One region of the Paenibacillus sp. FSL L8-0435 genome, then DNA from elsewhere that is predicted to be linked to it. Evidence: predicted binding sites of a transcription regulator. Region 1 holds the regulator's gene; each other region holds the start of a gene.
The links. The regulator Rex, encoded in region 1, represses fermentation and respiration genes when NADH is low (regulators of the CRP and FNR family bind a similar motif). The targets are predictions, from matches to a motif close to TTGTGAAATATTTCACAA.
Positions count from the first base shown of each region.

Region 2: NST33_RS29465 (cytochrome ubiquinol oxidase subunit I) is a predicted target of Rex. The motif match lies at 6,540-6,557, and genes of this name have one in related genera.
Region 3: nadA (quinolinate synthase NadA) is a predicted target of Rex. The motif match lies at 5,815-5,832, and genes of this name have one in related genera.

Region 1 is NZ_CP150185.1:4,454,209-4,465,324, forward strand. It holds gene NST33_RS19715 (AAA family ATPase) at 1-1,032, opposite strand, end outside; gene NST33_RS19720 (hypothetical protein) at 1,025-1,552, opposite strand; gene NST33_RS19725 (DUF5590 domain-containing protein) at 1,854-2,384, opposite strand; gene NST33_RS19730 (amidohydrolase) at 2,422-3,729, opposite strand; gene NST33_RS19735 (redox-sensing transcriptional repressor Rex) at 3,716-4,369, opposite strand; gene dinG (ATP-dependent DNA helicase DinG) at 4,588-7,449, opposite strand; gene NST33_RS19745 (tetratricopeptide repeat protein) at 7,591-8,238, opposite strand; gene panD (aspartate 1-decarboxylase) at 8,332-8,715, opposite strand; gene panC (pantoate--beta-alanine ligase) at 8,708-9,604, opposite strand; gene panB (3-methyl-2-oxobutanoate hydroxymethyltransferase) at 9,601-10,479, opposite strand; gene NST33_RS19765 (biotin--[acetyl-CoA-carboxylase] ligase) at 10,824-11,116, opposite strand, start outside.
Region 2 is NZ_CP150185.1:6,660,043-6,671,158, forward strand. It holds gene NST33_RS29445 (MraY family glycosyltransferase) at 1-41, shown strand, start outside; gene cydC (thiol reductant ABC exporter subunit CydC) at 152-2,089, opposite strand; gene cydD (thiol reductant ABC exporter subunit CydD) at 2,091-4,001, opposite strand; gene cydB (cytochrome d ubiquinol oxidase subunit II) at 4,003-5,058, opposite strand; gene NST33_RS29465 (cytochrome ubiquinol oxidase subunit I) at 5,003-6,418, opposite strand; gene NST33_RS29470 (hypothetical protein) at 6,802-8,094, shown strand; gene NST33_RS29475 (glycosyltransferase) at 8,091-9,086, shown strand; gene NST33_RS29480 (glycosyltransferase) at 9,088-10,629, shown strand; gene NST33_RS29485 (class I SAM-dependent methyltransferase) at 10,626-11,116, shown strand, end outside.
Region 3 is NZ_CP150185.1:60,078-71,193, forward strand. It holds gene NST33_RS00290 (VWA domain-containing protein) at 1-451, shown strand, start outside; gene NST33_RS00295 (protein kinase) at 435-1,382, shown strand; gene tilS (tRNA lysidine(34) synthetase TilS) at 1,427-2,866, shown strand; gene hpt (hypoxanthine phosphoribosyltransferase) at 2,919-3,458, shown strand; gene ftsH (ATP-dependent zinc metalloprotease FtsH) at 3,559-5,604, shown strand; gene nadA (quinolinate synthase NadA) at 5,904-6,842, shown strand; gene nadB (L-aspartate oxidase) at 6,878-8,527, shown strand; gene nadC (carboxylating nicotinate-nucleotide diphosphorylase) at 8,524-9,390, shown strand; gene NST33_RS00330 (type III pantothenate kinase) at 9,397-10,167, shown strand; gene hslO (Hsp33 family molecular chaperone HslO) at 10,241-11,116, shown strand, end outside.

The sequences.
Region 1 (11,116 bases):
CATAATGGCATGTCCCAACTCATGAATAGCGACCCTTTTCTTCTCTTCCACACTGGACTCACGGTCTGTCTTTTCACCCATCATGACTTTATCAATAGCCAGAGACAAGTGCCGCTGTTCGATGTTCAACAGCCCATCCCGCATGGCGTATATTGCCGCTTCGTTCATCACACTTTCGAGTTGTGCACCAGAGAAACCATATGATTCTTCCGCTGTTTTCTCCAGATTAACTTCCTTCAACAGAGGTTTGTTCACCGCATGCAGTTCCAGAATATGCTTTCTGCCCTTTTTGTCAGGCAAGTCCACTTGAATGTGACGGTCAAAACGTCCCGGTCGCGTTAGGGCGCTATCCAGCATCTCTTTACGGTTCGTTGCAGCGATAACCAGAATTCTTGGCGTATCGGAAGAATAGATTCCATCCATTTCCGTCAGGAGCTGATTCAGAGTCTGATCATATTCACGCTGTTGACCACCCTCACGTTTCCCCCCGATGACATCGATTTCATCGATAAAGATAATAGCGTTTTCCTTATTTTCCTTGGTGGCACGGGTTCTCGCGTCCTTGAACAAATCCCGAATTCTGCTGGCACCCACACCAACATACATTTCCACGAATTCACTACCCGATGCTGCTACAAAAATAGAATCGGTGTAATGTGCAGCAGCCTTCGCCATCAACGTTTTCCCTGTCCCTGGAGGGCCCGTCAGCAAGATCCCTTTTAACGGGCGAATCCCGAACTTCCGGATTTCTTCATGTTTGATCAGAAAGTCAAGCGCTTCACGCAATTCCTGCTTGGCACTGTCCTGTCCGCCAATTTCTTCAAAAGTAAGCTTGGAAGGTCCTTTTTTCTTACGTTTACGTTCCTGTGCAGCGCCTACTGTAATCCCGCCACGCATTTGCATCATGAACAGCAGACCACCGACAACCGCCGCCGCAATAAGAATCGGAACAATATTAACACCAGTAAACGCAAGGAAAATAATCAACACAGGAAAAAATCCGATGGCAACTTCTTTTGTCCATTTAGGCATTAGGCCACACTCCTATCTGACCGGGCACACGCGGCAGAATTATAAACTTGCTAGCATCTCCGTCACTGAGACTGACATATACATTGTTGTCATCCATAGCTGTATTCACTTTAATCCCGTTCGTCGCCATCTTCGACAACGTTGGTGTAATTTCGGTGTACTGCTTGTTCTCCATCGCCTGGGCTACGGTAAACATGGCATCACCCCACCAGTTCTCAAGCGCCTCGTTGGAATGATCCACAACATCCAGCTTTAACGAGCGTGAACCAATCACCGTCTGTCCTTCTTTGTGAATATATTGTACCAGTCTGCCCAAATCAACATCAGGTTGCAGATCCAGTTTCAATTGTACGTCATTGCGGTTAATAGTTAATTGAACGTCATTGACTCCATCGTACTGGGTAACCATCTTTTCAATCGGATTCTGCACGGCCACCTGACGATATACAAACCAACCTCCAAACAACACAACGGCTGAAATGACGGCAGTTAAAGCAATAGGCAATACTTTTAGCTTCAAGTGAATTACCCCTCCCAGATTTTGGCCTAACCTACTGGCTTATTGGTATATACGAATATGTGCACATTGACTCCTGCGATAATTTCGACAGGTTTATTTGTTTTGAATGTAACTTTGAGTACATATCTGAGTATATCACATCGTATATACAATTTCGAAGGCGAAAATATGAATAAATTATTAATTTTAACTATTTAAATCAAAAATGTTTACAGACAACACAAAGAACCGGTTCAGTCGGATATCCGTCTGCCGGTTCTTTCATTTCTTTAAATTCTCTAGTTATGTCACTCTATTTGTTCTAGCTGTTCGGGAGGGTGTAGACCAGGTCCACCTGTTCTCCGTTGCTAAAACGATAAAAGCGATAGTGGTTATGCGTACCGTCTTTATAATACACTTGCCACACATATATTCCATTCACAACTCCGGGCATGATTCGCTTAATCTCACCGGCAGGAACTTCAGAACTGAAGCGATTGCGGATCTGCGCTTCGGACATGCCATTCTGCAGCAGCTCACTGTGTACAGCGTTTGCACCCTTAGCCGGTTGATTGTTTGCATCGAATTTAACCCAGACCATAACATCCTGGTTATCCTTATTTTTGCCGATCAGGGTCCAGTAGATATTGTCAGAGCCTTCTTTGTCTCCCCAGATGTACTTGCGCAATTCATCATAGGATGTAATGCCCAGTTGCTTCTGTGCTGCCTCTATAGCGAGCGCTTCTTCCTTGCGCTGGTCCTGCGTGACATAGACGTAATAACGCTGAAGTCCAAACAGAATCAGAACCAGTGCAAGTAGCGAAATCCATATCCACTTCTTTTTTTTCTTCAAAAGCCGAACTTCCTTTCCCTATGATGCTGTCCTGCAATTAACGAGCAAGCAGACCATCAAATGCCAATTGAGACTCACGCAAAATACGTTCTTCATCCAGCGTCAGACATTCGCCATGTTTCACCACTTGTTTTCCATCCACCCATACGTGCTCAACATCTTTGGCAGAAGCCGAGTAGATCGTATGTGAGATCAGGTCTGTATGTGGATAGAAATGTGCCTGTTCAATATCAAGGGCGATAAAATCAGCCTTCATGCCGACCTGAAGCGCTCCGGTATTGTTCAAGAAGATGGATTTGGCACCATATAACGTTCCGAGTAGTAACGCTTCGCCTGCCGGTACTGCCGTCGGGTCACCAGATACACCTTTGTGGATCAATGCAGCCAGTCTCATTTCCTCGAACATATCCAGGTTGTTGTTGCTTGCTGGTCCGTCTGTTCCGAGTGACACGGTAACTCCTGCTTTCAGCATCGCAGGTACCCGCGCAACACCGGAAGCGAGTTTCAGGTTACTTCCCGGGTTATGGGATACAGCCACATCATGACGGGCCAGAATCTCAATCTCTTCATCATTCAGATGCACCGCATGTGCAACCAGGGATGGACGGGAGAAAAATCCCAGTTTCTCTAGATGTGCCACAGGACGCAGTCCATAATCAGCCACGTTCTGCTCCACCTCACGAAGCGTTTCAGACATATGTGTATGGAGAGGAAGGTTTAGGTCATTCGCGACCTGTACAAGCTTCTCTATGTAGTCAGGAGGGCATGTATATGGGGCATGTGGCGAGATTACGGTTGTAATACGACCATCTGCCTGTCCATTCCACTCACGTGCAAACGCTGCCGACTCCTCCAGCTTCCGCAATTGCTCTTCTTTCGAGCACAGCCCGATTACACCACGTGCCAGTGCTGCTCTAACGCCGGATTGCTCCACAACTTTGGCCACTTGATCCATGTGATCATACATGTCCAGGAAAGCTGTAGTTCCGCCTTTCAACATTTCAAGCACCGATAGCGAGGTTCCCCAATATACATCTTCTGAAGTCATTTTCGCTTCCATCGGCCACATTTTTTCCTGCAACCATACTTGCAATGCAAGATCGTCTCCGTGCCCTCTGAGCAACGACATCGCTGCATGACCATGCGTATTGATCAGACCCGGCAGGAAGAACAGTCCTTTTCCATCTACCTTGGTACTATTTTTGTCTTCATCCGGCAATGTCTCACCAATATGCACAATCTTGTCATTCTCAACAACCATGTATCCTTGGACCACGTTCCATGTTGTGCCGCCTTCATTAACGGCAAATTTGCCGTTGTGGATTACCCATCTATTTGTTGTCATCTTCCTCGTCGTCCTTTCCAGTCTCCAAGTAATAGGCCAAACTAAGCAGATCCGTTGTAAAGTCAGCATGGTGAATGCGGATATGCGGCGGTGTTTTTAGAATTGTTGGTGCAAAATTAAGGATCGCTTCGATTCCGGATTCAATAAGCTGATCGGCTACATTTTGGGCTTCCGTATCCGGAACCGTGATAATTCCGATGCGGATGTTATCCGTTTTAACCGCTTCCGTCAATTCATCCATTGGTTTTACCGTCAAACTGTTGATTTGACTACCAATCTTCGGTCCATATGCATCAAATACAGCAACAATCTTCATGTTGTCTTTCAGATATGCGTTGTAGTTGGACAAGGCTTGACCTAGATTACCCGCGCCTACCAGAGCTACATTAATTTGCTGATCGATCTTGAGAATGTGACGAATTTTCTCGATCAGATAGGATACATCATACCCGATCCCTTTACGACCAAAATCACCGAAGTAAGCCAGGTCTTTACGAATTTGGGCCGGATTCAGATCCAGCCTCTGTCCAAGCTCTTGAGAAGAAACAGTAGCCACCTCACGCTGATGCAACTCGTTCAAATAACGCAAGTATACAGGCAGACGTCGTACCACCGCTTCCGAAATTTTATCCGATTTCATTCTTGCTCCCCCTTACCAAGGCCACGATAAAATAATAGATGAAAAGATGAGCATTCTGTATAAACTCAAAGATAAACGTGACATTTTATACAGAATGCTCCTTGTAATTTAGGTTATAAGTTCTTACGTGCAACTGCTTTAATCGGATACGGAAATATCTAATAAAGTTTAACGCCAAACAATAGTGTCATGCAATGATGTAACGAACAAAACAACCATTATTTTTGTTCATTAGCAGGTTTTTCCAACCACTCGGTAATTCGTGGAACCATCTGCTCCGTGAGCATGTGTTCCATTTTGGGACCAGGTAATGAATATAAAAAGAATTTACCATAGTACGCTTCAATCACCCGTGTATCATAAACAATGACAATTCCTCTGTCCTTCGCTGTACGCACCAACCGGCCAAATCCCTGTTTGAAACGAATGACCGCTTGCGGCACGGACAGTTTCATGAACGGATTTTTCTTCTGTTCCTGAAGCAGCTCACTCTTGGCTTCCACCAACGGATGATTCGGTGGCTGGAAAGGCAGTCGAACAATAGCGAGACAGGTTAGGGCCTCTCCCGGGATATCTACACCCTCCCAGAAGCTGCTTGTGCCCAAAAGTACCGTTGCTTTGGCATCTTGGAACCTGCGAGTCAATTTGGAACGACTTCCACTGTCAACGCCTTGCCCAAGCAACGAGATGTCGTTACCAGACAGTGCCTCCTTCAGCGGATCATAGACCTGTCGCAGCATCTTGTATGAAGTAAACAGAACCATCATGCGTCCACGCGTAGCAATTGCCGTCTCTGCGAGTGATTGCACCAGCATATTAACAAAGTGCGCATCACCCACACTTCCCTTCACACTCGGGAAATCACGCGGAATCACCAGAAGTGCCTGATCGCGATAGTTGAAAGGTGATGGCAGCATCGACGTTAACAGCCGATTATTCTCGGAAGCTTCCTGCAAGCCAAGCTGTTCAATCATGAACTGGAATGACTTATCCACAGAGAGCGTAGCCGATGTAAGCACAACACTTTTCTTTTTGTCAAAAAACAAATCCTTAAGCTGTGCACTGACATCTACAGGTACGGCATACAGCTGGAGAGATTTACTGCGGAACTGGCCGCTAGCTTCCATCCAGTATACCGTTTTGGCATCATCCATGCGCATGAAGAAACGAAGATTCTCCTTCAATGTGGTCAGATCTTTCAACAATCCTGTAATGTCCGTGATCAGACTATCCGATTGATAATCATCCTGATCCTCTTTCACCTCAAGCAGCAATTTGTCCCCTTTGCGAACCAAATCACCCAGAGTCACATAGATCTGGTTCTCCAGATCCTGCAGCTCCTCCCATTTTGCCGGTTTCTGAGATGCTTTCAGACGCAGTGAAAATTGCCCCGTCTCTCCCGGTGAAGCATCACTTCGTTCAGGCAACAGACCGAACAAGGCATCGCTCATACGATCCCACAGTTCCTTGACCTCAACAGCCAGCGGGAACATCTGATCCACCATGGAGCCCCATTGCACTGAATTTTCATGCCCGGATAACTGGGAACGAAGCATAGGCAGCTGACCATTACGACTGTCTTTAAATAGGCGGGTCAGTGTATGAACCAAGGTGAAATATTTCATATGCATTCCAAGATGTTTACCAGCGACATCCTCCAGATGATGTGCCTCATCGATCACAAGACTCTCATAGGCTGGCAGCAGCTGATGCGCGGCTTTCACATCCGTAAATAATTTGGAGTGATTGGTGATTACGATATCAGACAACCCTGCTTCATGTTTGGCACGATGGTAGAAACATTTGCGGAACCATGGACAGGATCTTCCCAGACATGATTCGGATTCACTCTGTACGGTCTCCCAGAAGTCCCCTCCGCGTCCGCTAAGGTTAAGCTCCTCATCATCTCCGGTTTCGGTCTGCGTAAGCCAGACAATCATCTGAGCTGCTGTGAAATAATCCTCTTTAGGTGTGGCGAATTCACGTTTATTGATTTTGTGTTCAAATTTGCGCAGGCACAGGTAATGTCCACGCCCTTTGAAGACAGCAGCTTTAAACGGGAACGGAACCACTTGGGTCAGCATCGGAATGTCTCGCTCTCTCAATTGCTCCTGCAGATTGATTGTATGCGTGCTAACCATAACTTTCTGTTCTTGCTTCACACTTTCGTAAATAGCAGGCAAGAGATAACCCAGAGATTTACCAGTGCCTGTTCCTGCTTCGATCAAGAGATGTTTCTCTTCATCCAGGGCTTGCCTTACACTGCTGAACATCTGAGTCTGCGCTTCACGCTCTTCGTAATGATCCAGTGTATCCTTCAGGTTCTCCCGAACCTGGTCCATAAACTGTTCGAAGCTTACACCATCAAGGGGGTTAGCCTCCCGCTCATCGCGTGGTGCACCAATATCGGTCCAATCACTTACATTAAGAGCAAGCTGACGATAATAGGTATGTCCGTCCAGATCCTGAATCGGCTCTGCTTCCTTCTCACTGCGCATTCCGTCCAAGAACCAACCCAAGTCACTGTCTTCTGGTGCAAACAGGTCACTGAGGCGCTGAATCGTTATGAGCGGTAATTCCTTTAACTCATCCAGACACTTGAGAAGCACATAGGCTGTCGCCAGTGCATCACTGTCTGCCTGGTGAGGGCGGTCATGTTGAAATCCAAATTCGGAAGACACATAACCGAGTTGATAAGAACCCAGTGATGGGAATGTAATCTTCAGAAAATCAATCGTGTCCAGAATGCGGCCAGTGAACGGCAAATAACCGCAACGGTCGAGAGCATTCTGCAAAAAGTGAAAATCAAAAGCGACGTTGTGTCCAACAAGCACCACATCATTAAGCAGCGGAACCATCTCCATCATCATCTCTTCGAGTGAAGGAGCGTCCGCCACATCTTCATCGGTAATACCCGTTAACCCCGAAATAAACGGGGGAATCGGTACACCAGGGTTCACATAAGAACTATATATTTGAGTTATGCTGTAGTCATGATCTATGATGGCAAGTCCGGCCTGTATAATCTCACCGTCGGACTGCGTGCCGGTTGTTTCGAAATCCAATACGGCAAATTTCATTGCAATGTACGGTCCCTTCCATTCCAGTCTATGTTACAGCATAGCAAAAAAAAGGGGATTTGAAAATTAACTGACAAAAAAGCGGTGTCCCCGCCGCTATGCCAAAGGAGGGAACACCGTTTTTTGTCGCCGAATTCCCGCTTAATGAAGGGTCGTCAGCTGATTAGCATATTGCAATTTTCCCCTGTTCAACCTGCAAGCTTCCATGTTGTACAGTGGTTCGGTCAATGTCGGGTCATACTGAAGGGCCTGTGCAAAGAGTGAACATGCAGCTTCGGGATTCGCAAGCTTGGCTTGAATACAGCCCAGGGCGTTACATACAAGCCCTTTTAAGCGAGGCGAACCCTTAAGATACATGATCTGCTGCAAATGTGTCCCGGCTTCCGCCATTTGTTCCAGATTCAGATACGCGAGCGCCAGGTAAAAACGAGTCAATGCACTCTCCGGATGGTCGGTCACAACCCGGGAGAACTGCATGATCGCCTGCGGATACATCTGTAATTTGAAATAGCCCTGACCTCGACTGAAACATTCCAGATGGAGTTCAGGCAGAGCGGTAACAGCTTCCTGTTCCGGTTCAAGGGAAGCAGGCTTATCCATCTCCCGCTCCCTCACCTGGCTCATCTTTTCTTCAAACATCAGCCATTCATCCAGCATTCCGTCACTCATCCGCTTAAGCAAATTCCACTTTTGCAGCAATTCCTGTTTGTTCAGGCCTTCAGCGGAAGGATAGCTCTTGATAATTTCATCTAACATGTCGTTCATTTCTGCGAAAACATGCTGGAACATCGATGCATCCCCACCCTTGAAAAAATGGATTAGTGCAGTGACCTGTACTCATTTTTTGCTTCAAGGTCCGATTTCATTCTCCTTACCAGTCGATTACATAATTGTTGCGTGGACTTCCTGTTTCATCGTTTGTACAGGTTTATTCTGTCCATCTACAAATACAACGGTTGGTTTGTGAGTATTTGCCTCTTCTTGCGACATCATGGCGTAAGAAATGATAATGACGTTATCTCCAGGCTGCACCAGACGTGCAGCTGCGCCGTTAAGACATATGACCCCGCTTCCGCGCGGCCCTGGAATCACATAAGTTTCCAGACGTGCACCATTGTTGTTGTTCACAATTTGCACTTTTTCGTTTTCCATCAAGTCGGATGTTTCCATCAAGTCTTCATCTATGGTAATGCTACCCACATAGTTCAAATTGGCTTCCGTTACCGTAGCCCGGTGGATTTTGGATTTCATCAGTGTTCTAAACATGGGACAGTACCTCCGATTTTTGCAACCTTATATTGTCAATCAATCTTGTTTTTCCAAATTTCACCGCAAGTGCGATGAGCAGATCGTCACGTCCTTGAACTTCTTCCTGATCTGCGAGCGGCTCCAGACTTGGAAAAGCCTGAATCTCGGCGTAGTCGATAACAGCAAGCGGTGAACTTGCAATCTGCTCGCGCAGAATACGACGGATATCTGCGGCGTTTATAGCTACACCTTTATCTGCCGCTTCTTGAGCTGCACACAGTGCCTTCGACAGAACTAAAGCCTGATTACGCTGTTCTGCGTTAAGATAGACATTACGTGAACTGAGGGCAAGACCATCCTCTTCGCGAACAATCGGACAAGGTACAATTTCTACAGGCATATTCAAATCATTCACCATCTGTTGAATGACCGCAACCTGCTGAGCATCTTTCATTCCAAAAAATGCACGCTGTGGCTGTACAATGTTAAACAGTTTGGAGACTACGGTCGTTACCCCGTCAAAATGCCCCGGACGGGAAGCGCCACATAGGCGCTCCGTCAGTTTGGAGACAGATACCGTCGTTTGCGTTGCCTGTGGATACATCTCTTCAACAGAGGGAATAAATACGATATCCACTCCTTGTGAACGTGCTGTCTCCACATCTCTGGCTTCATCCCGCGGATAGCTGTCAAAATCTTCATTAGGTCCAAATTGAATTGGATTAACAAATATGGTTAATACCACGATATCGCTCTGTTGTCTGGCTGCCTGCATCAAGCTTGCATGACCTTGATGAAGATAACCCATTGTTGGTACCAGACCTACAACGGACGCACTGGACCGAATCGCTTGACGCTTCAAGCTTAGTTCCTGTCTTAACTCTGCGATTGTCCGTAATACTTTCATGAGTTATTCCCCACCTTTTCCTTGCGTTGTCCGCCGTACAGTTGATCCAGAACACCATCCGCAGCATTGAATACATGCTCTTCGGCCGGGAACGAACGATCTTTCACTTCTTTTACGTAAGCTTCGATACTGGTTCTGATTAATGTACCCACATCTCCATAGGTTTTGACAAAACGTTTGGGCGTATACGGAGAGGCGTATTGAACAACATCATGGAATACCAGTACCTGACCATCACAGCCTCGTCCTGCTCCAATTCCTATAGTAGGGATGGACAGTTCCTCCGAGATCGCCCGTGCAACTTCTTCCGTAACCAGTTCAAGCACAATGCCAAACGCGCCTGCAGCTTCCAAGGCTTTGGCTTCGTCCATCAGACGTTTTGCATCCGCTGCATCCTTGCCCTGAATACGGTAACCACCAATCTGATTAACCGATTGAGGTGTAAGTCCTATATGTCCAAGAACAGGCACGCCTGCTTGCACGACTGCTCTGACGGTGTCTGCTATCTCAACTCCGCCTTCCATTTTAACCGCATGGGCATGCCCCTCTTGCATCAGTCGACGTACACCCTTAAGCGTCTCATCCACGCTGCCATGATAAGTCATAAAAGGCATATCAGCCACAATAAACGTCTTCTCAGCACCGCGCACTACGGAACGTGTGTGGTACACCATGTCGTCGATGGTTACCGGAAGCGTCGAATTATAACCCAGTACTACATTACCAAGTGAGTCACCAACCAGGATCAGATCGATACCTGCTTCCTCTGCGAGGAGCGCTGTTGGATAATCATAAGCCGTGATCATGGTAAGTGGCACGCCATCCTGCTTATATTTTTTCATTTTCACAATATTCAACGCTTGTTTGTTCGCCATTTTCTCTCATGGCTCCTTTCTTCTTTTCAAATAAACGCAACAAAAAAAACCTTTTAGTTTTCCACTAAAAAGTCCCGAAAAGTCAAAAAAGAGTCACTTGCGATCGTCCCTTCTGTCTCGGTCCTCTTCGGCTCAGAGCAGAATCCAACAACTCACTTAAACGTATTTCATTCTTGCACTGCGGTCTGCTTATATAAAACCATTCAAGCAGAACAAAGGTTACTGTTACGGGAGTGCAATTCGGTCTGCATTAGCCGATATCGCCTCACGAACACAGTATACCAAAGTTCTGCTCAAACTTCACGTCTTATGTTCATTTTACCAGTGAAAATTCGACAAATTGTTTATGATTTCCAGGAAATCTCACCAGAGATGATTAGTGTATGTTCTCCATCGCGCTTCTCCACGATAAGTGCTCCAGAAGGGTCAAGACCGATGGCCTTCCCTTCAATGACACCATGAGGATTCGTCACAGTAATCTCTCGATTCATCGATACGGACAGGGCCTCCCATAGTGCTGAGATCACGCCGAATCCTTCTTTTTGATACAAATAATACAACTGTTCAAGCTCCGTCAAAATGGCAGCCGTTAGTTTGGTGCGATCAACGGGTTGACCCGTCTCCATCTTGAGCGAAG
Region 2 (11,116 bases), 2.2 Mb from region 1:
TGTGTCTGTCCTCCATTATTTTAATGTTGGTGGAAATGTAATTATCCGCAACCAAAAGCGGTCATATCGAAATGTAAAAAGAGACGAGTCCAAGATTTCTTGGCTCGTCTCTTTGTTATGCTTATATGGTTCGGCGCTAACAGGCTCCCACTTATCTCGAAGCTACGGGTGGCAACGATTGTGTCTGTTGCTGCCGACCTGTCCATCCGGGTCGATCAAGTTCGATAAGACGGCGGTATCGCTCTTCTCCAGACAGCAATTGTTCGTGAGAACCCTGCATGGCAATCTGTCCATTTTCCATAAAAATAAGTTCATCCATCTGTTCAGCACCAATCAGGTGATGGGTGACCCAGATCATCGTTTTGCCTTGCAAGCTGTCCAGAATGGTGCGCATCAGTTCGCGTTCCGTCACCGGATCAAGCCCTACGGTTGGTTCATCCAATATAATAACAGGTGTCTCCCGAAGCAGTACCCGGGCCAGAGCGATCCGTTGCCTTTCCCCACCGGAGAAACGCAGGCCCGTCTCCAGCATTGGCGTATCATATCCCTGCGGCAAAGATTCGATCAGACCGGATAACCCTACTTGCGCGGCCACCTGACGAATCTCCTCATTCGTTGCATGTGGACGACCAATCCGCAAATTATTGGCTACCGTGGTGTCGAACAGGTGAGGACTCTGATTCAGCACCGCGACAACATCAGTGACACTCTCACCCAAGGTCTGCACAGACATATTATTGATCAGAACTTTCCCCGCAGACGGAATTAATGCCCCCTGAATCAGCTTCAACAATGTCGATTTGCCGCCGCCGCTTCGTCCAAGAATAGCTAATCGTTTGCCTTGTGGCAGATGAAGGGATACATCCTGTACGGCGTAGGAATCATCCGCTGCATAACGGTAACTTACGCGATTAATCTCGATGTCTGCTCTGAGTTTGGGTGGAATGCGAAGACGAATTCGTCTGTCCGGGGTATCATTCGCAGCTGGCACGGACTCAGATGGCTGACCGGCCATTGTTTTTCTGCTTTTTACTACAGAGATTGATTCGCCCGTCCCGTCAACATCGTCCGCTCCATTCTTCCACGAAAGATGCTCTTTCCCTTCCAGCTGTTTCAAGCGGTCCAGTGATTCCCGGTATCTCGGAAGATGCTCCACCGCATCCCCTACGGGCAGAAGCGTTTCCGTGAGCGGAAATAACACCAGCACAAAAGCAGCAATCATTACGGCAGGTAATTGCCCGACAGAAGCGGCGTTTTCAGCCCATAACGTAACCGATAATACCATTAGGCCAATGACACACTGGGCCATCAGATCACGCCAGCGTGTCCAACGCCGCAACTTGCGACGAACCGCGTCGACCTGTTCTTCCGCCTCTTCCTGCTGCTGAACAAATTCCGCGGCTCGTCCACTTGCAAGCCAATCTCCCAGTCCAAGCACACCGTCAGTCAGACGGGTATACAACCTGCTGTTATCCTTTTTCAGCCGCACACGCCATTTCCAAGTCACTTTCAGCGAGATCGCAGGTAACACGGCAACGAGAAATAACATATACAAGCCCATCCACACCGCAAATCCAAGATCCACACTGCCAAAAGCAATCACAGCCCCACCGTACATCACGAGCGCCGTAACCGCAGGGAAGACTGTACGCAGATAAATATCCTGCAGCCGCTCCACATCATCGGCGAGTGCTCCAAGCACATCTCCGGTCTGCATACGAGAGCGCAGGAACAGGGCCTGTGGCTCCAGAATGCGATATAACTTCACCCGTTGATCAGCCAACACACGCAGTACGGCATCATGTCCTGCCAATCGTTCAATATATCGAAAGACGGCACGGAATATCCCAAATGCACGTACCCCAACAATAGGTACATACACCATCAAAATATTTTCAGGATGCAGCGCAGACTTGGAGATCAGAAATCCGGAGGTGAACAGCAGCAGTACCGCACACAAGGCAGCGCATGTACCCAGCGCAATGACTGCAATGAATCTCCAGCGGTACTGTGCCACGTACGGAGCGATCCAGCTATTTTTTTCTTTTCCGTTACGGACGGTCTCCATATGTTCATATCCGGACTTCATTTTATATCGCCTCCATCTGGGCCTGAATCATCTGATAATATACGCCTTGTCGTGCCAGCAATTCCTGATGTGTTCCCGTCTCTGCCACTGTGCCGCCATCCATGACAATAATTCGATCCATATGCGGCATCCAGTGCAGACGATGGGTAGCCAAAAATACAAGTTTTCCTTCAAACAGCGGCAGCATCGTCTGTTTCAGTTCATACTCTGTTTCCACATCCAGATGTGCTGTCGGTTCATCAAGCAACAGGATGTTTCGTTTACTAAGCAAGGCCCTTGCCAGCGCCACGCGTTGCTCCTGCCCACCACTGAGCTGTCTGCCTCCAGCCCCAATTAGCTCATGCAGCCCACTGGATAATGAAGACAGTAGCTTGGTTAATCCAGCTGCGCTAATGGCCTTCGCCACTTCCGCATCCGATGCCTCCGGCATGTAGAAACGAACGTTATCGGCCAGGCTTCCACTAAAGATATACGGATGCTGCGGGATAGCTGCCGTCTGTCTTCGCCAGGATTCAAGCATATCCTGTGTCACAGGCTGTCCGTTGGCTAATACTTGGCCTGAAGTAGGAAGCTGAAATCCAGCCAATACGTCAATCAACGTGGATTTGCCTGCTCCGCTGGCACCAATAATACCGATTTTGCCAAGACCCGTGATCTGAAATGTGACATCCTTTAGCGAATAAGGACCTTCATCATCATGCCGTACCTGTACATCCGTTAGAGCCAATCTGCTACTCTCATTCCAAGAGAACACTGAGGAAGAGGAAGAAACAAGCTCAGGAGTAGTAGAAACAGAAGCAGAATCAAGATGCCCCGCAGCCATTTTATCATTCAACACGACACGTATGGTCGAAGTGCCTGCTTTCCTTTTACCCGAAGATAACGATGATGCAGATCCCGTCCCATCCTCTGCCATGTCCGCATGCGCAACAACGTTTGCATAAGCTTCTTTTTGTTTCCGTTCAGCAGCTTTCCCCCGTTCAATCACTTGGTTGATAGCCGCTCCAGCTTCCTTACCGTCCAATGTGGCATGATAATCAGCGCCGAGCATACGTACAGGCAGGAAATATTCGGGTGCCAAGATCAGTACCGTCAGCGCAGGGCAAAGTAGCATATGCCCTTCTGTCAGACGTAATCCCAGACCAACCGCTACGGAAGCAACGGACAACATCGTAAAGAAATCGAGTGCAAACGAAGAAAGAAAAGCCATGCGCAGCGTAGACATCGTTGCTTTCCGATACCGCTGACTGACCCGCAAAATGGACCCTTCATGTGTTTTGCTCTGTCCCAATGTTTTTAGCGTTTCCAGCCCCCGCAGGGTATCGACAAAATGGTTAGCGAGTGCTTTGTAAGATCTGAATTGTCCGTCTATCTTACGCTGAGCTGCGAGGCCAATCAGAATCATGAATACGATCAGGATTGGGAGTGTCAGCATCAGAATAACCCCGGACATCAGATCCAGCTTGAACACATACAGCAGAATGACGATGGGTGTGAATCCTATGCCCAGCATGCGAGGAATAAATAGTTCCAGATACGTCTTGTATTGAGCTGTTCCCTCACGTGCCAGTGTAACCAGATGGCCTGTGCCCTCTGTCTTGGCATAACGCGGCCCGAGCCTGAACCACTGCTCCACCATCTGTCTGCGCAGATCAGTCCCTGTCCTCTCCCCATATCGTGAAGTCAAGAGTTGTAACCAGAAGGATAGGGCGTAACGGGTGGCAAAAGCAGCCAGGAACAGCAGCAGTACAGGATACTGCTCCGTTACGGATGAACCTTCAAATAATGCCGTTATGGCCTGTGCTAGCCATTTAGCCTGCATAATGATCGTCATCGCCTGTAGCATCACCAGCGCTGAGGCCAGCGCAAGTACCGGCCGGATGCCCGGCAGCTTCATCAGCCCCCGTCCCATATCAGTACTCCAGGTGGTGCTGCTCGTTCAGACGTTTGCGGAAGATATAATAACTCCAGATCTGATAACCAAGAACAAACGGCAGCAATGTGCAAGCTACAATGGTCATTACTTTCAATGAATACGCACCCGATGCGGCATTGTATACAGTCAGGTCATACGCCGCCCCAAAGGAACTCACCATCACTCTTGGGAAAAGTCCGATAAATACCGAGGCAAAGGCAATGGCAATCACTGCCCCAGTCATACCAAAAGCCCAGCCTTCACGCTTCTGACGAACAAAGTATGCCGCAAGTGCAAGCGAAACTGCGCCAAGTACAACCATGATCCAAAGAGCCCAGCCGCGTACGGCGAATACATCGGTCATGAAATACGTCATTAACGCGTAAACGGCGAGCAGTGCAGCTAGCGGCAACATCAATTTTTGCGCTGTCTTCAAGGCACGCTCTCTGAGATCACCTACTGTTCGTAATGATGCAAACAGCAATCCATGAACCAGACACAGCAGGGTTACGCTCAAGCCACCAATCACGGTGTACGGATTAACAATATCGAGGAATCCTGCACGCAACTGCATCTCCCCATCAATGGGCAGACCTTTCATCAAAGTGGCAAAGACCACTCCGAACAGGAACGGTAAAAGCGCGCTGGAGACCACAATGATGATGTCCCATGTTTTGCGCCAGCGCTGCTGTTTCATTTTACTGCGGAATTCGAAAGCAACTCCGCGGCCAATCAAGGCGAGTAACACCACCACAAGTGGCAGGTAAAAACCACTGAACAACGTGGCATACCAGTGCGGGAAGGCAGCAAACATCGCGCCCCCTGCCGTAATCAGCCATACTTCATTACCATCCCAGAACGGACCGATTGAGTTAATCAGGGTCCGGCGTTCACGATCTGTTTTGGCAATAATGCCTGTAGACATCCCCACACCAAAATCAAAACCTTCCAAAAAGAAGAAACCAACAAACAATACGGCAATCAGCAAAAACCACAACTCACTTAGTGACAACGGAATAACCTCCATCCACGCCGAACGGATCGGCCGATTCATCGTGATCTTCTGGCTTCTCGACCGCAAACGGTCCTGCTTTGATCTCACGTACGAACAGGTATACCATCACGATTCCGAGAACCGTATACGCAGCGGTAAAAGCGATGGTCGAGAACAGGATCGTTCCTGCGGATACGTTCGGCGAGACCCCGGCTTCGGTTGTCATATAGCCAAATACTGTCCATGGCTGTCTTCCTACCTCGGTCATAATCCAACCTGACGTATTGGCGATAAACGGCAGGGAGATGGCGAACACCATCAGACGCATAAACCACTTTCCAGCGACCTCCAGCTTCTTACGCATGGCTAGGAACGTACCGTATAGCGCCAATGCAATCATTAAACCACCCGCTGCGATCATAATGCGGAAACTCCAGAATGTTGTCCGTACCGGCGGGATGTAGTCCCCCGGTCCATACGTCTGTTCATACTCAGCTTGAAGCTCCTTCATACCTTTGACACTACCGGAGAACTTGCTGTAGGACAGATAACTGAGCAATCCAGGGATTTTGATCTCACCCGTACTCTCCTGTTTATCCGGGTCAATAAAAGCGACCACCGTCCATGGTGCCGGATCTTCTGTCGTTGTCCATGTGCCCTCACTGGCTGCCATCTTCATCGGCTGTGTCTCCACCAGATATTGCGCCTGGAAGTGTCCGGAGAAAGCTACACCAAATGAAGAAACAAGAGCGATAATGATCGCGATATTAAACGATTTGCGGAAGATCTCCACATCCTGCTTCTTCATCAATTTGTAGGCACTGATCCCGGTTACAATGAAGGCTCCTGTCATCAATGCCCCAAAGATTGTATGTGGGAACTCGACGAGCAACTGACCATTCGTGATGAGTGCAAAGAAATCATTCATCTCGGCTCGGCCGTTGTTAATCTCAAACCCAACAGGATGTTGCATAAATGAATTGGCTGCCAGAATCCACAGCGCGGACAGGAATGTGCCGACAAACACCAGCCAGATGCAGGCCAGATGCACTTTTTTGGACAAACGATCCCATCCGAATATCCACAACCCAATAAATGTAGACTCCATAAAAAACGCCAGTAGCGCTTCAATAGCCAGTGGCGCACCAAACACGTCTCCCACAAACCGAGAGTACTCGGACCAGTTCATGCCAAACTGGAATTCTTGCAGAATACCTGTGACAACCCCGACGGCAAAGTTAATCAGGAACAGTTTGCCCCAGAACTTGGCCATCGTTTTGTAGATCTCCTTACCCTTAACAACGTACAACGTCTCCATGATTGCAACCAACAGTACAAGACCGATGGATAGCGGGACAAAAAAGAAATGGAAAATCGTTGTAAGTGCATATTGGATACGCGATAACATAATCGGATCCATACCGTTACCCCTTCTTTCTGTTCACTTCGCAGTATGCGTATTTGGCATTGAAGCTGCACCTTCGCTGTCTGTCCGCCAAATACGTTGATGAACGTATTGTGCCAGATTACCTATTTTATACATGTGAGAATTATCACAATCTTCGTCTCTAGAGCAAAAAAAAGTGATCCTGGTCACACAAAAGATAAAATTCAGCCTATTATCACAGCATGCCAACTTCATCTATTCATGGAAGATACTCATGTTTGGGACGGAATGCCCATATGTTAGTCTCAGGCATATCATGCGAAGTACCGTGAGGGCTTTACATATGAAGTGAAAGCATGCAGTACATGCAGAGCGAATGACGCTCCATATTACAGTCAAGGTGAGGTGAACTATTCATGGAAAAACCTGCACCACTACCAGGTGAAGACACCGAAGCCAGCCAGGATAAGGCCAGTACAACACAGCCCCCTGTCCGATATGTTCTCTTCCCTCGCAAAGGGGGCTGGTCATCCTTTCCCTATCCCGATATTGCTGCACTGCTGTCGATCGAGGGAGAGGTCTACTATGTCAGCAGCCTGACGCAAACAGAAGATGTACCTCCGGTCATTACCACCATCTCCCTCCCTGAGGCTGAGCAGCTATTGCTGGAACCTCGCACCGTAGCCGTGGTCGCCCATCCCTACTGGCTTATGGCTACAGCCTCGCTGGAGCCGGAGCTATGTATCGTCCTGCTCCCTGAGCCTGCTGGGGAAGAATCATCTTCTCCCCTATGGGAGAGCAGTATTTCCAAACTGGTCGGCATCGCCGATCTGGTAGGCACATCCTCCGAGACACGTTATATGAAGCTGTTATTCCAAGGCGTACGTGCCATCTGGCTGGGCGGAGAAGACCCTGCACCTGCGGGTACGATGCAAAAGGATGATCTCGAAGTCCCTCTCCGGGACTACGAACTGCTCTTCTTGCATGCGCTACGGCAGATCCTGTCAGGCACTCCAGATAGCGTCACCCTGCTTCAATGCAGTGTACGTGCCGACTTCTACCGTCAGCTCCGTGCCAAAGCAGGTGCACATGAGACGATATCCTTTTTGCTGGCAGCCTATGAGTACTTGCTTGAAGATCCGCGGGCCGTCCATTCGTTGCAAGAGGCCTTCACCCATGCGGTCATGAATGGTCGCAGTGATTGTGTGGTCTCCCATTATCGATTCCTGTCTGCCATCCATGCCCGGGCTGGACAGTTGGAGGACGCCCTGCGGGTGTATGGAATTAGTGCAGCAGATGAACAAGAACGGCATCATTATGAACAGTTATGTCGCTGGCTTGAGGCAGGAGAAGATCAACTTGTACGAGCGGAACTACTCCGTATGAACGATGATTACGGAAACGCCCTGCGTATCCTGGACGAACTTGGCGGAGAAACGGCGAGACATTGGAAATTCCGCATCTACCAGGAGACTGGACGTGTGGAAGAAGCACTGGCTCTGGTGCATGCAGTCGATATTCAGGATGATGCCAGTCGCCGGGATTACCAGCAATTATCCGGCAGTGCGCTGGCACTGCGAGGGGAACGACACGGGGCAGTCCGACATTTTCTTGAGACAGCACTGGAGGATGAAGATGCGCTGGCCCGGATTGTGGAGCTGGAGCTGTTGGATCATGCTGTACAGCAATTGCTTGGGGAGGTGCCATGATGCTGGACCCGAAGAAGCGTAGACAGCAGTTGAATGGGCCAATGGTGCACAGGAATATCCGAACCGAAACCACTTTCACGCCAACGGAAACAGTGGATAGGACACATATAAACTTATTGGAAAATGGCGATCACACGCCGAATCATGCACAACCATCACATGACTCCCGAAGCCAAGTGCATCTCTGGACTGACGCACAAGGTCAATTCGAACAGGACACTACTTCCATAGAGGAGGAAACGAGCGTATTCAAAGAGCCCTTCTCCATTCGTCGGGTTCGCAAAAGCAAAGGCAACAAGCTGACCGCCATGCTCCAGGTTCGCAATGAACGTGGCCGATACCTTGAAGAAGTATTGCATGATCTGAGTGAGTTCGTAGATGAGATCGTCATTGTGGATGATGCCAGCACAGACGGAACACCGGACATATGCAAAGCCTATCCAAAGGTGGTCCGTCTGGAGGTATTGGAGAAACCACTGTTCGCCGAGGAATGGCGGCTTCGCAACACCTTGTGGCAAGCGGCAGCGGGAACATGTCCCGACTGGTTGATCTCGGTTGATGCGGATGAGCTATACAGCTCAGAGGCCAAGAAAGCCATACGCACTCTGATTAATCAGGAGTATGCGGACTGGTTTGCATTCCGATTCTACGATATGTGGGGTGGCCGGACCCACTACCGGGAAGATGATCTCTGGTGTCTGCATAAACGGCATACTGCTTCACTTGTACGGTATATGCCTGGATATCCTTATTTTTATCCACAACAGAATCATCATGTTCCCCGCCTTCCCTTGTCCTGCACGGTATTGCCTGGGGTCAGCACGGAATTGAAGGTTCAGCATCTCGGATGGGCAGGCAGTCTGGAGGACCGGGTTCGTAAATATTTGCGTTACAAGCGCATTGATCCTAGCGGTGAGTGGGGCAATCTTGCACATTACGAGTCTATTCTCGATCCGGAACCTCGGCTGATTCCCTGGAAGGAGGGACCGTGAGATGGGCGTGGTGAGTATTCTGACACATAGTTTCACCGACGGGTACAACCGGGAATTCGGTCGTGTATTTGGTGGTGGACTGGAACGCTACATTCTGGATCTGTGCAGTGTCATCCGGGGACTCGGGCATATTCCCGAAGTTCATCAACTGTCCTATTTTGAAGCATTCCAGACTCGGACGGAGCAGATTGACGTATTTGGTTATTCGTACGACATGGATAATGTACCGGAAGCCTTTGACCGGATGGCAGCCGCAGCGCGCGGTCCCGTGATCTATGCCAGCTGTCTGTGGCAACCCATCACCTACAAACCCGGCAGTCTTGGCATCTGTCACGGCATTAACTGGGATCGTCCCGGACTGCCACTGGAGACCAAACAACAAGTCGCGGAACATATTCAACTGGCTCTGGATGGACTCGTGCGCATTGTATCCGTGGATTCTCATTTCCAGACCTTTTGCCGGGCTGCGTGCACCTATACTGATCCAAGGCAGGTTATCCTGATTCCCAACGCAGTGGATACGTCCTATTTCACACCAGCCCCACCAACACGGACCTTGGAGCAGAAACAGGAAGACGAATGGCTTGTCGCATGGAAGCATGATCTGGCGAGTCATGAAGAGAATGTTGGTGCAGTTATATCAGGGGTGCAAGCTGTAGAAGGTAAGGGTGGAATGGGTCGTGATGGAGCGAACAATGGTAAGGCTAACGGAGACGGAGGTAGGGATACAGATAGCGATCAAGAACGAAAGGAGAAAGGAAAGGTAGATCTCCATTTGCAGTTATCGAAACGGGACGAAGCTGAGGCAGATGGCGAAACGTATAGGTTTGCTCATAACCACCGGAATTCAACGGATTGGGCTACGGAGATTCTGGTAGAAGCAGATGCTGAGTATCAGGTTAATGGTCCGATTCAGGGACAGGTTGAAAAGAAAACTGTGGATGCCCGTATGACCTCTCCCCGCCCGATTCGCATTATCTATCCGCGCCGCATCAGCATGGAACGGGGTATTATCCCAATGATGCTGGCGGCAGATAAACTTCTTGGAGCCTTTCCGGATCTGGAGATTGAATTTGCCGGGGAACTGGTCGAAGGCAGTACGGTCGGGAGAGTCTTTCGTTACTGGCATCGTACTCATCCACACGCGGAGCGAATTAACCAGCGTACGTATGATTTCCGTGATATTCGAGCGGCCTACCATCAGGCAGATATCGCCGTAATTCCCACCGTGTTCTCGGAAGGCACCTCCTATGCCTGTCTGGAAGCGATGAGCTGTGGACTTCCGGTAATTGCCTCCAATGTTGGCGGATTGAATGATCTGATTCAGGATGGTTTTAATGGGCTGCTGGTACCTCCTGGTGAGCAGGAACTAACCGCTGCACTGGTACGCCTTGTACAGGATCGGGCCGAGCGAGAACGACTGGGAATCTATGCGCGCGAGACTGCACTGTCCTATGATCTCGCCAGGTGGCGGAGCCGGTGGAGCACGGTGTTGGAATCTTTTTTGGCAGAGACAGGATTGAAGGAGGGAATTCGGGGATGAGGGATATGCCCAAGGCAACGGAATTCATGGAATCAAGATACATTCGGCAAAGTGATCCTAAAACGGACACATTGGTCTTCCCGCTGCATCCGGCATGGTGGAGCCGTCCCTACGAATATGAATGGGCCCGGCGGTTTGCACGTCCGGACGATGTGGTCCTTGATGCAGCCTGCGGCATCTCCCATCCGTTCAAATTCTGGCTTGCCGAACACTGCCGCGAGGTTCACGCTTGTGACTGGGATGAACGTATTTTGTCTGAAGAGGCGATAAGACTGGATATCGTTTCTGATTTTGGTGAGCAAGCGGCCCAGGATCTGCCGGAATCAACTCTCATCCGATTGCACCGTGCAAAGGCTAATCTGGCCCAGCTTCCGTACGAGTCAGGTAAGTTTGATCGGGTGTTCTGTATCTCTGTACTGGAACATCTGGATACGGGCACGATGCTGCGGGCGTTTCGTGAATTCGCTCGGGTGCTGAAACCAAACGG
Region 3 (11,116 bases), 2.7 Mb from region 1:
GGAGCCCAAAACGGTAACGGATCTGGAGCCTTCACAACGCGCCCGGGTCGTGGAAGTGATGGATGATATGGCTGAAACTACAGCCTTACAGGTTATATTGTTAATCGACGTAAGTGCCAGCATGAAGCCCAAACTGGCTGCGGTAGAAGAAGGCATTCGTGATTTAATGTTAAGTTTGCAGGCGCGTATAGGTCAGAGCAAGCTTTCCGTATTTCATTTTCCGGGGCGACACAGTGGCGAAGATGCGGTAATGGATATTGACTGGACAACGGATCCAGGCCGTGTTCGGTCCTTGTTTGGAAGGTTGCAGATGAAGGGTGCAACGCCGACAGGTCCTGCAATTCAGAAGGTGATTGATTTTTACCGTTATGGTACACTGGAGAAACAGCAGGAAATAGAAGGGAACTATCGCATTGAAAGAGAAGGGATGCTCGGTGACAACGTTGTCTGACGCCTCTTTCCCGCCAGGAACAGTGGTTACAGGGAAATGGAATCGCAGTCGTTACACGATTCGGAAACTACTGGGCAAAGGAGCTAATGGCATCGTTTTTCTTGTCCAACGGGGTGAAAATGGCAAACACTACGCGCTAAAAATGGGATTTGATCCGGTTGATCTGCAATCGGAAGTTAATGTACTCAAATCCTTTCAACTACAGCGTAATCATGAGGCCCTTCGGCAGAGCGGCATTCCTTCCTATCTTAAAGATGTGGATGACTATGCCGTTCGTGGCCGGGATATTCCCTTTTATGTGATGCGTTACGTTCGAGGTGAGGCACTTCATCACTTCATTCGGCGTCAGGGAACAGACTGGACACTTCTGGTGGGACTTAGACTCTTGCAGAAGCTGGCACAGTTGCATCAGGCGGGATGGGTGTTTGGTGATCTCAAACCTCAGAATGTGTTGGTATCCGACTATGGGCAGGTGGAATTGATCGACTACGGCGGAGTTACGTCGATTGGTCGAAGCGTCAAACAGTTCACCGAATGGTATGATCGGGGCTTCTGGAATGCAGGCAGCCGTACGGCAGATGGTACCTATGATGTATTTGCATTTGCATTATTATTGATTCATGTACTTGAAGCAGACGCGCTCAAGGCACTGGCGGCCGAGGGATTACCGCAACTGCGAAGTGTGAATCAGCTCGTAGCGCTGGTGGAGCGCAGTGAACGACTGGGTCCTTTTCGCAATTGGACGACTCAGGCATTACGAGGTCAGTTTCGTGATGCAGGTCATGCGGCACAAGGGTGGAAGGAAATGATGGCACGCCCCACGCCTCTCCGCCGTCGTTCCAAAAGTACAACACCGCGCTGGCTTAAAAATGCATTCGCTGTATCTGTGATATTACTTATTGGAGTGCTCATCTATGCACTACTTTTCTGATCTGTGAGAGTGCATATACATAACGCAAGGAATGAGGAACAGGTATGGAGGCTTTACGCTGGAACATGCTGGTGAAGAATGTGCTGGATGCAGCGGAAGAGCATCAGTTATGGGTTCCCGGGGATCGGATTGTCGTCGCAGTATCGGGCGGGCCGGACTCGGTAGCTTTTTTGCATATCATGCACGAGATCAGCAAGCGGCATGTGCCACTTGAATTGATCTGTGCCCACGTGCATCATGGCTTCCGGAGTGAATCTGATGATGAAGCGGAGAAAATGATGGAACTGGCACAGCAGCTTGGTATTACATTTGAATGGACCAAGGCCGATGTACCTTCATATATGGAGCTTACGGGTCAAGGACCACAGGAAGCGGCACGCAACAAGCGATATGCCTTTCTGCACGAAGTGGCTTCCAAATATAATGCGGCAAGCATCGCTTTGGCACATCATGCCGATGATCAGGCGGAGACGGTCATGCTTCATTTGCTTCGTGGAACCGGCTTGTCGGGACTCTCAGGAATGAAGTTTAAAAGACGAGAAAAAAATGTGGAACTTATTCGTCCATGCCTTCGTATAAACAAGACAGACCTTGTAGAAGCTTGTAATACCCAGGGTTTTATGTATTTCAATGATGAGAGCAACGCCCTGCGTAAATATCGGCGTAATGCCATTCGCTTGGATGTGCTTCCTTTTTTGGGGCAGTATAATGGACAACTCACGCCGTCATTGAATCGGCTTGCCGAAATTGTGGGTGATGAAGACGATTTCATGGAGCAGAGTGCATATGACACATACAGGTGTCTAGTGCAGGTGAACGGCGGAAGGCAAACCTTTGAGGTGCCTTCCTTCTTGAAGTTACATGTCGCTTTACAACGAAGGTTGATTAAACTAATATTGAATTATCTGCCTTTGGACAGTGATTTTGTCGACTTTACCCGTATAGAAACCATTCGGCGCAAGGTCATAGAGACCCATGTGACGACCTGGAGCCTGGATATAGGACAGACACTCGCCTGCACTCGGGAGTATAATCTGATTTCTTTTGGCATACGGACGGACGTACAGGATCAATCTTACGAGTATCGTCTTGCGCAATGGAGTGGAACTTATGAGCTTTCACTCACCCCAATTAACCGGTATATTCGGTTGATGACGGTGAGTCCCGAGGACTATCATGTACCGGAATCGGCGGATCAAGCCGCGTTTGATGCGGATCAACTGCTTATGCCGCTGGTTGTGCGTTCACGGTTACCTGGAGATACCATGAAAGTGATGGGATTAAACGGAAGCAAAAAGGTGAAAAATATTTTCATCGATGAGAAAATCCCCCCATCTGTCCGTCCACGTATTCCTGTGGTATGTGATGGAGCAGGTCATATCATCTGGTTACCGGGTGTTCGACGGTCCAGTGTGGCTCCTGTCAGGGAGGGCACTTCCGCAATCCTGTACATGACTGTAGGCGATTCAGCGATTCAGGGGTAGTGGTTATGGTTCAGGTAAGGCTTTCATAGTATAACTTAGGAGGTTCGCACAGTTGCAGAACGACATTCAGGAAGTATTGATCAGTGAAGAAGAAATTCAGAGTAAAGTCAAGGAATTAGGCGCAACACTAAGTGCCGAATATGCAAATCGCAATCCTTTGGTCATTTGTGTGCTCAAGGGTGCGTTTATATTTATGGCTGATTTGGTTAAAAACATAACGGTACCTGTTGAAATGGATTTTATGGCAGTATCCAGTTACGGCGCTTCCACCAAGTCATCAGGTGTTGTCAAAATCATTAAGGATCTGGATGTATCCGTTGAAGGACGGGAAGTTCTGATTGTCGAAGATATTATCGACAGCGGACTTACACTCAGCTATCTGATTGAACTGCTAGAAAACCGCGGCGCCGAGTCGGTGCGTGTGGTTACGCTGTTCGACAAGCCTTCAGGCCGTAAAGTTGAGTTGGAAGCTCATTACACAGGCTTTGACATTCCTGACGCGTTCATCGTTGGTTACGGTTTGGATTTTGCGGAGAAGTACCGGAACCTGCCCTATATCGGGATTTTGAAGCCGGAAGTCTATAGTAGCTAATATCCTGCCCGACCCAAGCCTTGAGCTGTTCTTGGCTTCTGTTGAGAAGCCATGTCGGGCTATGTTAAAATAATTAAAGTGTCTCGAGAGGAGGTAGGGGATGAATCGGTTCATCCGGAATTCTGGTTTTTATTTGATTCTTTTTTTAGTTGTGGTGGGGATAGTCCAGTTCGTCAGCAATGGCGGCGAAGCCACCGATAATCCTAGATATGATCAGTTGCGTGCAGCGATCAAAGCCAACAATGTCTCTGAATTGACGGTTCAATTCAACGGTCAAACGTATCTCGTGACCGGTCAATACAAGAAGGCACCTGATGGCGCCAAATCAGAAAATTTCTCAACGTATATTCCTCCTACGGATGAGGCAATTAGTGAGCTTGTAGCTGCAAGTGAAACTAACAATTTCCAATATCATCAGGAGCCAATGAAAGGTGACAGCATCTGGTTGACGTTGCTGACTTCCTTTATTCCTTTGATCATTATGTTCCTGCTGTTCTTCTTCCTGTTTAATCAGGCTCAAGGCGGCGGCGGTAAAGTAATGAACTTTGGTAAAAGCCGTGCTCGTCTCTACAACGAAGAGAAGAAGCGGGTTACATTTGAAGATGTTGCGGGTGCTGACGAAGAGAAACAGGAACTTGTTGAGGTTGTAGACTTCCTCAAGGACCCTCGTAAATTCGCAGCAGTAGGTGCAAGGATTCCTAAGGGCGTATTGCTCGTAGGGCCTCCAGGTACCGGTAAAACATTGCTCGCTCGTGCCGTAGCCGGTGAAGCGGGTGTACCATTTTTCACGATTTCAGGTTCCGACTTCGTTGAAATGTTCGTCGGTGTCGGTGCATCACGTGTACGTGATTTGTTTGAAAATGCGAAGAAAAATGCCCCATGTATCATCTTTATCGATGAGATTGATGCTGTAGGACGTCAGCGTGGTGCTGGTCTCGGTGGTGGTCACGATGAACGTGAACAGACACTCAACCAGTTGCTCGTTGAGATGGACGGATTCGGAGTTAACGAAGGTATTATCATCATTGCCGCAACGAACCGTGCAGATATTTTGGACCCTGCCTTGCTGCGTCCTGGACGTTTTGACCGTCAAATTACGGTTGACCGCCCTGACGTAAGAGGTCGTGAAGCTGTCCTGAAAGTACATTCCCGTAATAAACCACTGACCAAAGATGTGAAGATGGATATTATTGCGAAGCGTACAACAGGTTTCTCTGGTGCGGATCTGGAAAATCTCTTGAACGAAGCGGCATTGCTTGCAGCGCGTCGTAACCGTAAAGATATTTCCATGAAGGAAGTTGACGAAGCGATTGACCGTGTCATCGTTGGTACGGAGAAGAAAAGCCGTGTCATCAGTGATCGCGAGAAACGAATCGTTGCTTATCACGAAGCAGGTCATACCATTGTAGGATACTTCCTCGAACATGCTGATATGGTACATAAAGTAACCATTATTCCGCGCGGACGTGCGGGTGGATATGTAATCATGTTGCCAAAAGAAGACCGTATGCTGGTTACCAAGCAGGAATTGCTGGATAAAGTAACCGGACTTCTCGGGGGTCGTGTAGCTGAAGAATTGTTCATCGGAGAAATTGGTACTGGTGCATACAGTGACTTCCAGCAAGCGACAGGTATTGTTCGCAGCATGGTTATGGAATACGGTATGAGTGAGAAATTGGGACCTATGCAATTCGGAAGTTCACAAGGACAGGTATTCCTTGGTCGGGATATCGGTCATGAACAGAATTACTCGGATTCCATTGCTTACGAGATTGATCAGGAAATGCAACGCTTTATCAATGACTGTTATGAGAAGTGTAAGGACTTGCTTGTTAAACATTCAAAAGAGATGCACCTGATCGCTCAAACTTTGCTTGAGGTTGAGACTTTGGAAATGGATCAGATCAAGCAATTGATCGAAACAGGTTCTTTGACTCCAAAAGCAGAGAATGACAATGATGGTGAAGGCACACCAACTGAAGGCGGAGAGCCAATCATCGACACCATCGGTGATGTGCGTGTTCGTATTCAAGGTAAAGATGAAACGCCTGAGCCACCAGCCGGAGATATTCCAAACGAAGCTCCGAATCTGGAAAAGGGTAATAACAATAACCCGGATGATGGCGGAACGAAGCCAACGTCTTAATGCACAATACATCTGGCTATGCTAGCAGGTAAATCAAGAGAGCCCTCGAGGCTCTCTTTTTTTATCCATTATTTTTAAAAGAGGATAGATAAAGATAAACGGGAGTTAGATGGCGAACCAGTTAGCAAACAGGTGGTTACAGCGGTGTTCCGGGTCTTTTTCATTTATTGACAGAGTCGTGAACGTTGTGTAAATTAGTTGTTAAACCGCTTGTGATTCGTTTCTCAAGCGAAGATAACGACTTAGGTTAGCCCACGAAACAGCGCATGACGCTGTCCCGATAAAGGAGAGGATCACAGGTGGAAGCTCTGGCTTTAGAGCGCAAGGCTGAGATGAACCGCGAGCTGCGTGCGCGGCTTATGGAGTTGAAGAAGGAACGTAATGCCATTATTCTTGCCCATTATTATCAACGTGACGAAGTACAGGAGGTTGCCGACTTCCGTGGAGATTCGTTTCTATTAGCCCAGAAGGCAGCCCAAACAGATGCAGATGTGATCGTTTTCTGTGGTGTTCATTTTATGGGTGAAAGCGCTAAAATTCTTGCGCCAAATAAAACAGTTATTATCCCGGACGAACGTGCGGGCTGCCCAATGGCAGATATGGTGAATGTGGATGGACTACGCAAATTGAAAGCACAACATCCTAATGCCAAGGTGGTTACGTATATCAATTCCTCTGCTGAGATCAAGGCAGAGACTGACATCTGTTGTACATCGGCGAACGCAGTCCGGGTTATTCAATCGGTGGATTCGGACGAAATTATCTGGGTACCGGATAAAAATCTGGGACATTATGTGCAGCAGCATACAGACAAGAAAATGATTATCTGGGAAGGTTACTGCAACACTCACGATATGCTTACAGTCAAAGATGTGGTAGAGATGAGAGCGAAGCACCCCAATGCAGAGTTTGTTGTCCATCCAGAGTGTCGCCCTGAGGTTGTGGAAATGGGTGATTTTGTAGGCAGCACAACAGCTATTCTGGAGTATTGCAAAAATTCATCAGCGAAGGAATTTATCGTAGGTACCGAAGATGGTACAGGATATCAGCTTCGTCTGGATAGTCCGGATAAACAGTTCCACTTTGCTACCAAGTTTCTCGTATGTCCCAATATGAAGGTGAACAACTTGAAGAAACTGGTGAAATGCCTGGAAACGATGAAGCCGCAAATCTACGTGCCACCGGCCGTTGCCGACAAAGCCAGAGAATCACTAGAGCGCATGTTGTTGGTAAAGTAGGATGCGCTACTCTTGCTCCAAGACAGGTGAATAACATGATACCGCAATATTTAGTTGATTTTGATCTGTCTGCGCTACCCATGGTAGAGACGGATGTACTGGTTATAGGCTCTGGGATTGCTGGTTTGTTTACTGCCATTAAGGCAAGTGAACAACAACGTGTATTAATGATCACGAAGAAGTCATTACTTGAAAGTAACACCAGATATGCGCAGGGAGGCATCGCTGCGGTTATTGCTGAGGATGATTCACCTGCTTACCACTTGCAGGACACACTTGTAGCAGGAGCGGGCTTATGCCGCTCCGAAGCGGTAGAGGTATTGGTGAATGAGGGTCCGGACGGAGTGAAGGAACTGATTCGTTTGGGTACTTTATTTGATCTGGAGAACGGCGAGTTGGCGTTGACGCAGGAAGGTGCGCATAGCCACCGCCGTATTTTGCATGCCAATGGAGATGCAACGGGATATGAGATTGTACGTGCGCTTGCTGTTGAAGTGAATGAGCATCCCGGGATTGAAGTATGGGATGAGCATTTTGTTGTTGACCTGATTACAGATCGAGATCGAGGGGAGTGCACTGGCGCTCTGGTTCAGAAGGATGACGGATCACAAGTGATCGTGAAGGCACAGGCAACTGTTCTTTGCTCTGGTGGGGCAGGACAACTATACCGATACACGACGAATCCGGATGTAGCTACTGCCGATGGTGTAGCCATGGCCTATCGGGCTGGGGCTATTGTTCGTGACATGGAATTTATCCAATTCCACCCTACCTCTCTTTGTTACCCGGGGGCCCCGCGTTTCCTGGTGTCAGAAGCCGTACGCGGCGAAGGCGCATATTTGCGCAATGTGAAGGGCGAGCGCTTCATGGATCGTTATCATGCCCAGCTTGAACTGGCCCCACGCGATATCGTGGCACGAGCGATTGTTAGTGAGATGGAGTCCACCAACAGTACCTTTGTGTATCTGGACATTACGCATGAACAGCCAGAGATGATCAAGCATCGGTTCCCTACCATATATGAGACTTGTATGCGTTATGGATTGGACATGACAACGGACTGGATTCCCGTTGCACCTGCTGCCCATTACATGATGGGTGGAGTGAAAACGGATCTTAGTGGAGAGAGCAGCATCTCCCGGTTATTTGCTTGTGGCGAGGTGTCTTCTACAGGAGTGCACGGAGCTAACCGTCTGGCAAGCAACTCTTTATCAGAAGCGATTGTATTTGGGCGGAGAATTGTTGATCGTATTCAATCTCTCCCTCCACTTGGCTTATTACAAGCAAGAGGGGTTGCGCCTTCATCTGTGGGCATGAATAACAAGATCAACAAGATCAACAAGATCACGGAAGAGCAAAAGCCGGTATCCGAACGACGCTTACGACTACAGAAAATGATGGTTCGTCAGGTAGGCTTGCGCCGGAATGGTGAGGACCTGCAGAAGGCCATGGACAAGCTGCAACAGGAATTGCAATTTTTTGATCAGACACTCACGCATAAGGAAGAGCTGGAGTATGCCAACCTTCTGACCTGTGCCTGGTTAGTTACCAGCGGAGCATTACACCGCGAGGAGAGTCGGGGGGCTCACTATCGTGAGGATTTCCCGGCGCGTGATGATATCGTGTGGCAGAAGCATAGTCTGCAGCAGCGAGAACAAGCGATTGTGGAGGAATTGATGTCATGATACTGAATGGATATAATGAAGGGCTTATCGAATCAATCAAAAACTGGCTTCGTGAAGATGTTGGTGCAGGTGACGTTACAACAAGTGTGACGATCCCGGCAGGCAATCAATCCAAGGCCATTATACACGCCAAAGACAATGGGATTATTGTAGGCATGACCGTGGCTGAACTTGTATTTCAGGTCGTTGATCCTGATCTTGTATTTACACCGAAGGTAACAGACGGAGACCAGGTTACCCATGGCACGATTTTGGCCGAGGTAGAGGGAAGTACACATTCACTGCTTACGGGGGAACGACTGGCACTTAACTTGCTGCAACGTATGTCCGGAATAGCTACGCGTACGCGTGCCTACGTGGATGTGCTGGATGGTCTTGAGACTAGGCTCGTGGATACACGTAAGACAACGCCGGGCCACCGATTACTTGAGAAATACGCAGTGCGCGTGGGTGGTGGAGCGAATCATCGATTTGGACTGTACGATGCCGTTATGATTAAGGATAACCACATCAAGGGTGCAGGCGGAATCACCGAGGCGGTACAGCGTGCGCGAACTGTTATCCCACATACGATGACGATTGAAGTGGAGACTGAAAATCTGAAGCAGGTGAGAGAAGCCTTGCAAGCCGGGGCAGATATCATTATGCTGGATAACATGCATCCAGAGCGGATGCGTGAAGCGGTTGAACTTATTCGTGAACAGGCTCCTCATGTGAAGGTTGAAGCATCCGGTAACGTGTCTCTTCAGACCATTCGTGGTATTGCAGAGAGTGGTGTGGATGTAATTTCGGTTGGCAGGTTAACCTATTCCTTTGAGAGCCTGGATATTAGTCTGGATTTAAATGAAAAGAAAGAGGGGTGAACCTCTTTGATTCTAGTTGTAGACGTGGGGAACAGCAATATGGTGCTCGGCGTATATCAAGGCCGGGAATTGCTGCACCACTTTCGTCTGAGTACATCACGTCAGTCAACAGTGGATGAATACGGCGTATTGATTTATAATTTATTTCATATGTCCGGCATCAGGGCAAGTGACATCGAAGGTGTCATCATCTCATCTGTGGTTCCACCACTGGTGAATGTAATTGAAGCGATGTGTGAGAAGTATGTAGGCAAAAAAGCTTTGCTCGTTGGGCCTGGTATCAAAACTGGCTTGAATCTGCGATACGAGAACCCTCGTGAAGTGGGTGCAGATCGTATTGTTAATGCAGTGGCAGCCGTTGAGAAGTATGGCGGCCCTCTCGTCGTGGTTGATTTCGGTACCGCAACGACCTTTGACTGTATTGACGAGAAAGGTCACTACCTGGGGGGAGCTATTGTACCTGGCATTCAGATCGCCACTGAAGCGCTCTATGAGCGGGCATCCAAGTTGCCTCGTATAGAGCTGGAGAAACCTAAAAAGGTTATTGGCCGTAATACTATTCATGCCATGCAAGCAGGTATTATATTTGGCTATGCAGGGCAGGTAGATGGTATTGTAGAACGTATTCGCGAGGAGATGGGGGCGAAGCCCCGAGTTATCGCGACGGGTGGTCTCGCTACACTTATCGCAGAAGAAACCCGTAGTATAGAGGAAGTTGATCCGCTGCTTACGCTTGAAGGGCTGCGTATTATATATGAGCGGAACCGGGAAAGGTGAGCATAGTGACGGCATACAGCGGGCTGAGATTACAGCTTAAGTGTTGTGCCGTTTTTTCTGTGTTACGACTATTATGGCGATACGCCAAAGGAGGCTGAATGACTTGGAAAACAACAACAAGCATGACCGGTTAATTCGTGGTACAGCAATGAATGGAAAGGTAAGAGCCTTTGCTATCCAGACTACGGAACTGGTTGAGGAACTACGCAGAAGACACGATACGTTTCCCACGGCTACAGCTGCCATGGGGCGTACGGTTACAACAGCAGCCATTATGGGTGCAATGCTCAAAGGTGAAGAGAAGTTAACGGTACAAGTCAACGGTGATGGGCCCATTGGACAGATTGTAGCTGATGCCAATGCGAAAGGCGAAGTACGAGGATATGTTTCTAATCCGCATGTACATTTGCCAAGCAATAGTGTGGGTAAACTGGACGTTGCAGGCGCGGTTGGAACGGAAGGTTTCATCAACATAACGAAGGATTTGGGACTGAAAGAACCATATCGTGGCAGTGTGCCTATTATTTCAGGAGAACTGGGCGAAGACTTCACGTACTACTTTGCGCAATCGGAGCAAACACCTTCTGCTGTAGGCGTTGGTGTGCTCGTTGATACGGATAATTCCGTTATTGTCTCAGGTGGATTCATTATGCAGCTGTTGCCGGGATTGACAGATCCAGAGATCACGGCGATCGAAAACGCCATTAGTACGTTGCCGCCAGTGACGACGTTGCTGGAGCAGGGACTTGAATTGGAAGAGTTGCTTCGCCAATTATTGCCAGATGTACAAGTGATGGAAGGATTGGATATTCATTTTAGCTGTGAGTGTTCACGTGAGCGGGTAGAGAAGACACTAATCAGCCTGGGCCAAACGGAGATGGAGCAATTAATTGAAGAAGAGGGCCAGGCTGAAGTGGTCTGCCAATTCTGTAATGAAGCCTATGACTTT